DNA from 2 places in the Paenibacillus sp. FSL H8-0315 genome. Region 2 is predicted to be linked to the other one. Evidence: a T-box and tRNA genes for the amino acid it is inferred to sense, from the RefSeq annotation. Region 2 holds a T-box; the other holds one or more tRNA genes.
The links. A T-box is a leader RNA that pairs with one kind of tRNA and senses whether it is charged. The one in region 2 lies ahead of trpS (tryptophan--tRNA ligase), so its partner is inferred to be a tRNA-Trp.
Positions count from the first base shown of each region.

Region 1: it has a tRNA-Trp gene. The T-box ahead of trpS (tryptophan--tRNA ligase) is inferred to sense a tRNA for this amino acid. The anticodon was not compared.

Region 1 is NZ_JBBOTA010000001.1:2,418,286-2,422,045, reverse strand. Features, by position in the region: rRNA gene MHB56_RS10440 (23S ribosomal RNA) at 1-330, shown strand, start outside; tRNA gene MHB56_RS10435 (tRNA-Asn) at 391-466, shown strand; tRNA gene MHB56_RS10430 (tRNA-Ser) at 470-562, shown strand; tRNA gene MHB56_RS10425 (tRNA-Glu) at 581-655, shown strand; tRNA gene MHB56_RS10420 (tRNA-Val) at 711-786, shown strand; tRNA gene MHB56_RS10415 (tRNA-Met) at 804-880, shown strand; tRNA gene MHB56_RS10410 (tRNA-Asp) at 906-983, shown strand; tRNA gene MHB56_RS10405 (tRNA-Phe) at 994-1,069, shown strand; tRNA gene MHB56_RS10400 (tRNA-Thr) at 1,098-1,173, shown strand; tRNA gene MHB56_RS10395 (tRNA-Tyr) at 1,179-1,264, shown strand; tRNA gene MHB56_RS10390 (tRNA-Trp) at 1,271-1,344, shown strand; tRNA gene MHB56_RS10385 (tRNA-His) at 1,368-1,443, shown strand; tRNA gene MHB56_RS10380 (tRNA-His) at 1,487-1,562, shown strand; tRNA gene MHB56_RS10375 (tRNA-Gln) at 1,582-1,656, shown strand; tRNA gene MHB56_RS10370 (tRNA-Gly) at 1,663-1,737, shown strand; tRNA gene MHB56_RS10365 (tRNA-Cys) at 1,748-1,821, shown strand; tRNA gene MHB56_RS10360 (tRNA-Leu) at 1,836-1,914, shown strand; gene MHB56_RS10355 (AraC family transcriptional regulator) at 2,050-2,805, opposite strand; gene MHB56_RS10350 (BMP family ABC transporter substrate-binding protein) at 3,133-3,760, shown strand, end outside.
Region 2 is NZ_JBBOTA010000001.1:6,188,708-6,192,467, forward strand. Features, by position in the region: gene MHB56_RS26915 (hypothetical protein) at 1-433, shown strand, start outside; gene MHB56_RS26920 (aminopeptidase) at 538-1,770, shown strand; gene trpS (tryptophan--tRNA ligase) at 1,840-2,835, opposite strand; T-box leader at 2,938-3,220, opposite strand; gene MHB56_RS26930 (hypothetical protein) at 3,418-3,760, shown strand, end outside.

The DNA of each region.
Region 1 (3,760 bases), 3.8 Mb from region 2:
TTAAAGCGGTACGCGAGCTGGGTTCAGAACGTCGTGAGACAGTTCGGTCCCTATCTGTCGTGGGCGCAGGAAATTTGAGAGGAGCTGTCCTTAGTACGAGAGGACCGGGATGGACGTACCGCTGGTGCACCAGTTGTTCCGCCAGGAGCATGGCTGGGTAGCTACGTACGGACGGGATAAGCGCTGAAAGCATCTAAGCGTGAAGCCCCCCTCAAGATGAGATTTCCCAATTAGTAAGACCCCTTGAAGACGACGAGGTAGATAGGTTGGAGGTGGAAGTGCAGCAATGCATGGAGCTGACCAATACTAATCGGTCGAGGGCTTATCCTATAGTTAGAATGCAGATTCGTTTCGGATTCAGTTTTCAGGCATCAAGCCTGGTATGAATATTCCCTGATAGCTCAGTTGGTAGAGCACTCGACTGTTAATCGAGTTGTCACAGGTTCGAGTCCTGTTCGGGGAGCCATATGGAGAGGTGTCCGAGTTTGGCCGAAGGAGCACGATTGGAAATCGTGTAGGCGCCACAAGCGTCTCGAGGGTTCGAATCCCTCTCTCTCCGCCACAAATTTTTAATTAGTATGGCCCGTTGGTCAAGGGGTTAAGACACCTCCCTTTCACGGAGGTAACATGGGTTCGAATCCCATACGGGTCACCAAATTTTCACTTGATTTATCCTAGTGGACTTTGGTACAATAACAATTGTTGTTTATGGAGGCTTAGCTCAGCTGGGAGAGCATCTGCCTTACAAGCAGAGGGTCGGGGGTTCGATCCCCTCAGCCTCCACCATAACACTTTCTTACTGACGCGGGGTGGAGCAGCCCGGTAGCTCGTCGGGCTCATAACCCGAAGGCCGCAGGTTCAAATCCTGCCCCCGCAACCAATTAACTTAAGCAATTATATCTTTTGGAACCGTGGTGTAGTTGGCCTAACATGCCTGCCTGTCACGCAGGAGATCGCGGGTTCGAATCCCGTCGGTTCCGCCATTTTCATCATGGCTCGGTAGCTCAGTCGGTAGAGCAGAGGACTGAAAATCCTCGTGTCGGCGGTTCGATTCCGTCCCGAGCCACCATTTATCATCACAAAAGAATGAGTGCCATGCCGGTGTAGCTCAATTGGTAGAGCAACTGACTTGTAATCAGTAGGTTGGGGGTTCAAGTCCTCTCGCCGGCACCATCCTTGGAGGATTAGCGAAGTGGCCAAACGCATCAGACTGTAAATCTGCTCACGTGAGTGTTCGGTGGTTCGAATCCATCATCCTCCACCAGTTTTTAGGGGCATAGTTTAAAGGTAGAACAACGGTCTCCAAAACCGTTGGTGTGGGTTCAATTCCTGCTGCCCCTGCCAAGTTCTTTCTAAAGTTTAATATGGCGGCCGTGGCGAAGGGGTTAACGCACCGGATTGTGGTTCCGGCATTCGTGGGTTCGAGACCCATCGGCCGCCCCATTTACTTTAAAATGAATAATGGCAACAATATCAACTTAATATGGCGACTGTGGCGAAGGGGTTAACGCACCGGATTGTGGTTCCGGCATTCGTGGGTTCGAGACCCATCAGTCGCCCCATTTTACTTTAAAATGTTATTGGGGATTAGCCAAGCGGTAAGGCAACGGACTTTGACTCCGTCACTCATAGGTTCGAATCCTATATCCCCAGCCATTTTATGCGGACGTGGCTCAGCGGTAGAGCATCGCCTTGCCAAGGCGAGGGTCGCGGGTTCGATTCCCGTCGTCCGCTCCAAAATTTACATGGCGCCATAGCCAAGTGGTAAGGCAAAGCTCTGCAAAAGCTTTATCCCCAGTTCAAATCTGGGTGGCGCCTCCATTTAGTTCATATGTGCCGGCGTGGCGGAATGGCAGACGCGCTCGACTCAAAATCGAGTGGGAAACCGTGGAGGTTCGAGTCCTCTCGCCGGTATCTTAAAAAGGTTTGTAAGATTGCTTTTATAAGCATTCTTACAAACCTTTTTTCTTTATGTTCTTGGGTTTACAGCATTAAGCCGTTGAAATAGAGAAACTCTCTATTCAACGGCTTTTTTAATCTGATTAGTGATTAACCTGATTGATTATTAATGCGGAATGCTCGCGGAGTAAGACCTATTTCTCGTTTAAACATATTGCAGAATTGGGCATCGTTCACAAAACCTGCAGCAGCGGATACTTCAGAGATTTGCATCTGAGTATGACGTAATAGAGATTTTGCATAATCCAGGCGTTTTAACAGCAAATACCGCAGGGGTGAAGACCCGAAACGTTCTTTAAATAGATGGCGAAAACGATCGTAACTATATCCGGACATTTCTGATAGTGTTTCGACGGACAATTTATGGCGATAATGCTCATTCATATAATTAAGGACATATTGTACTCGATCTTCTGTTGGGGATTGATATCCAGAGGCACTAAGAAGCCTCATAAGATGGACGGTAATCTCGCTCATTTGTAGGTTTAGAAGCTCAGAGAATCCGTCTTGCTTGCGTGTAAACTCTGCTTTCATTCGCAGCAGGATTTGAAGAACGGTCTGATCTTTATCATCTTCATATACGCCGAGCAGATTACTCATATTAGGGTGTTCTGAGTGGAAGCCTACAAATAATACATTTGCATCCTCACGGTGGTGCTCGTCATGTTTATGATTGGGTGGCACAAGCGCGAAAGAAGAGGAGCGAAAATGGTAACTTCGTGGGCCAACATTGGTTGTCCCTACCCCCTGTAAATAATAGACTAGTTCGTAGCATTCATGCTGGTGTGGAGGGATATAAGTATTTAGCTCATGTGTGGCACTTACAATATATAGAACACGATCCATGATGATCCTCCAATACTTATGTTTTAGCCGAATCGTACAAAACTATGACCGAAATCATATAATTATTTTTAATAATATTTGTTATGATCGTATCAATAAATCCGAAAGTTCGCAACCTGACTGGCCATCTCGTTCGGAAATAAAGCGGATTATTAATAATAATGGTATTTTTATTGCTATTTTTGAGCCTAAACGTTAAATTTATTACTTTCAATGATACTTTATTTGGAAAAAAGAGAATTTCCATTTGAACCGTGAATTACACAATGGGTGAAGATGGGATTCTGCGGATTACTAACCAACTAAAATTAGGGGTGGAATAGAGTAATGAATAAAAAAGTTCTTTCTTTGTTGTTATTAATGGTGATGGTTCTGGTCACAGCATGTGGAAATAACACGTCCAATAACGGTTCTTCTGCGAATACTGGATCAAACGCTGCTGAGGGTGGAGAAACAGGTGCAGGGGATAAACTCAAGGTTGTATTGCTGATTCCGGGGACACTTGGGGATAAATCATTTTTTGATTCCGCTAATAACGGCTTGCAAAAGGTTAAGGATGAACTTGGTGCAGAAACAAAGGTTGTTGAAATGGGCGTTGATAAAACGAAATGGGAGCCTACATTTAACGATATCGCTTCCGAGGATTGGGATGTAATTATTTCTGGCGGTTCTGAAATTACAGAGATGTTTAATGCAACGGCAGAATTGTATCCAGACAAAAAATTCATTAATTATGATACCGACATCGATGAAGCACCAGATAACATGTACAACATGTCTTATGCGACAAATGAAGTATCTTTCTTGGCAGGTGCCGTAGCAGCATTAGCTACACAATCGGATATGCCGAATGCTACCCCTGAGAATGTGATTGGGTTTGTGGGCGGTATGGATATTCCGGGGATTAATGCTTTCTTGGTCGGTTACATTCAAGGCGCTCAGTACGTTGATCCTG
Region 2 (3,760 bases):
CATGGGCTTAACGATTTTACTTTTTTTCTTCTTTATTTTGCGGCATAATAATCAATCACTTGAGGTGAAACCGGATATTATGTTCCCAACAACGGAATACAGGGTGACTGATAGTAGTGCTCCAGGATTACCTATGCTTATAACTGCTGAAGGGGCGGATGTTATTAAGATACAGGCTACATCCGGCAATTTATTGTTATGGACTCCCCCTGACTACAAGGTGCATAACAAAGGTCTTGAGCTGAAAATCAAATCTGGAGATCAAATTTATTGGAGTCCAATGGATGGGGGGAATAAGCAAATAGATGAACCTCAGGATACCAAGATCACAGTGATTACTTACCATAATGATAAGCAGATCGGAACGTCCAATGTAGAGATTCATAAGAATGATCTAGGTGTCTATACAGGTGAAATACCTGAAGTGAAGTAGCTGAGAATCTAAATCGAATCGCAACTATCCTCGTTTTGCGTTAAAATAAGAAGTGAAGCTGACCGAGTGCTTATAGCAACCCTAGAGATGGAGGAAGAGAATTCATGAAAGATTTTGAAGTAATGCTGGAGAAATATGCGAACCTAGTTGTAAAAGTAGGAGTAAATGTACAGCCTGGACAAGTCCTTATGGTACATGCACCGATAGAAACCGCAGAACTTACTCGCTTGATTGTAGCGAAAGCCTATGAAGCGGGAGCTAAATATGTAATTGTTGACTGGGACGATGAAGCAACTACACGGATCCGTTATGAAAAAGCCCCAGAGGATTCTTTCGATTACTATCCACAGTGGCAGGCTGAGATGATGGAGAAATTCGCGGAAGAGAATGGTGCCATCTTACATATTAAAGTACCTGATCCTGAACTGTTTAATGGCATTGATTCTTCTAAGGTATCTAGAGCAGTCAAAGCAGCGGCTGTTGCTCGCAAGAACTACTCCAAATATACTCGGAACAGCAAAATCAGCTGGTCTCTGGTCAAAGCGCCAACACGTGCTTGGGCGAACAAGGTTTTTGCCGATCTTCCTGAAGAAGAGCGGGTAGAGGCGATGTGGGAAGCTGTATTCCAGATGAACCGTGTGGGCAGCAATGATCCGGTAGCTGCTTGGAGAGAGCATATTGGTCAGTTGAAAGAAAGTCAGGACAGAATGAACGCTAAACGTTATAAAAGCTTGCATTACCGTGCTCCGGGAACGGATCTGCATGTAGAGCTTCCGGAAGGCCATTTATGGCGCGGGGGTGGCGGTGAGAATGATAAAGGCGTATATTTTGTAGCTAATATGCCAACGGAAGAGATTTATTCCATGCCCCATCGTACTGGCGTTAATGGCACAGTTAGAAGCACGCTCCCTCTTAATTTGAATGGACGGTTAGTTGAAGGACTTTCATTCACTTTTGAAAAAGGGAAAGTCGTAGCTTATGAAGCTGAATCCGGACGCGAACATTTAACCTCACTGCTGGCAACGGATGAAGGTGCATCTTATCTAGGAGAAGTAGCCTTAGTGCAGCATGATTCTCCAATCTCTCGCTTGAACCGCATTTTTTACAATACAGGGATTGATGAGAATGCCTCCTGCCATTTCGCGCTAGGAAGTGCTTATCCTGTAAATATTGAAGGCGGCACAAAGCTTACGAACGAAGAGCTTGTGGCTAGAGGAGCTAATGTCAGCTTAACTCATGTCGATTTTATGATCGGTTCAGCAGAGCTGGATATTGACGGAGAGCTGGCGGACGGCACGATTGAACCCGTATTCCGTAAGGGAAATTGGGTGTTGTAAGGAGAAGAAAAAAGCCGGATCTCTTCCAATGAGATTCCGGCTTTTTTTGAGTGCCTATATTGGTCATTTTTAGATTGAAAAATAGTTAAGACTCATAGCCTCACGTACTTCGGCCATTGTTTCTTGAGCAATGCTGCGGGCATGCTGTGTTCCAGAGATTAAGATTTCCTGCACAAGCTTGGGCTTAGTAGCATAATAGGAACGAAGCTCTCGCATCGGTTCTATAAGCTGATCTAGAGCTGTCGAAATCAACTGTTTGCAAGCAGAACAACCCATGGTACCCCGCTCACAGCCTTCACGAATTTCGGTTACCCCCGCTGAGCGAAAAGCACCATGATAAGCAAAAATAGGACAGATATCTGGATGTCCAGGATCATTTTTATGCACACGCGCTGGATCGGTTGTGGCTTTTCGTATCTTAAAGATAATCTCTTCCTTAGTGGAGTCCAGCTCGATGGCATTGCCAAGGCTTTTACTCATTTTAGCGTTGCCATCCGTACCCACAAGCCTCGGAGTCTCACTGATCAGCGCTTTGGGTTCCACCAGTATCGGGCTGTACAGCTCGTTGAATCTGCGGACGATTTTACGGGTTAATTCCAGATGAGGGAGTTGGTCTTCCCCTACAGGAATTATCGTTGCTTTACAAAATGTTATGTCAGCAGTCTGACTAACTGGATAACCAAGAAAACCGTAATACAATTCATCTAAGCTCGAATTTTTCGATTCGGCTTTAATCGTGGGATTATGCCGTAAAGAATTCACAGTAACAAACATAGAGAACAAGATGGTCAGCTCTGCGATTTCAGGGATCATCGATTGAATAAATATAGTTGTTTTCTCCGGATTTATACCCGCAGATAAATAGTCCAGTGTGATCTCATGCAGATGTTGACCCAGCAGCTGTGGACGATCAAAATGGGTCGTTAGGGCTTGAATATCCGCTAAAAACACAAAAGTTTCATATTGCTCCTGAAGGGCTACTCGGGTCTGCAAGCTGCCGGCGTAATGGCCAAGGTGAAGCTTTCCAGTCACTCGATCTCCAGTTAAGACACGTTCGTTCATCATATAAATTCCTCCTGTTATTTAGCATTTGGTTACACTCGAGTCGCCACCACCAGCCATCATCCATGGCCATCACCTCCTTTAAATGACAAAAAAACCTCATCCAATAAGGACGAAGTTGTCGTGGTACCACCTTAAATGATCGTGTCACCTTACGATTCTTGGCTTTCGATCTTCTCTTACCTGTACGGAGAGGTTGAATTTATTCTCGATACAGGTCCCTTGATAACGGCGGGAACCCCGGTTTTCCCTACTGCATCCATTAAGATAGTTCGGAAAAACAACTATAAAGGCCATTCGAGCATACGCTGGTCACCGGTTCGCACCTACCACCGGCTCTCTGAAGACCATGTTCGTCTGTCTACTTACCCTTTGTCATCGTTGTTCATGATATGTGAATTATTGTAATTCTGAACAGGGGTGTTGTCAATGAGTAGAAATCGTATGGTGATTGACGAGGTATCTAGGTTTATATGATCTAGCAAAGTATACCTTAAATGTATATAATCATCAGGAATTAAGTCCAATCTATCATTGTGGATTTACAATATACTACTCTATAACCTTGAAATGGAGTGATGATAAATGGCGACAATAATAAGTTATGGGTCACAGGCAAAAATCCCGTTAGATCCGTTTACTACTGCTATAACGGTTGCAGGGATTCCTGGAGCTGGAGCGGGTTTAGCTACAGCGCAAGTAAATATTAGTCCGGCTAATCCGGCTTCTTTCTCCAGTAGAGTCGAGTTAAATGGAAGTTTTAGTCTTACTGCACTTGCTAATAGCCAATTTCTTGTTATCATCCGACGAGCTGGAGTCGATATTTATAGATCCTTTTATCGTTTTACTACAATTACTGATATTCAATTAAGTGCTCAGTGGGTCGATGGTGCTTATATTGGAGTCCACAACTATGAATTGGTAATTC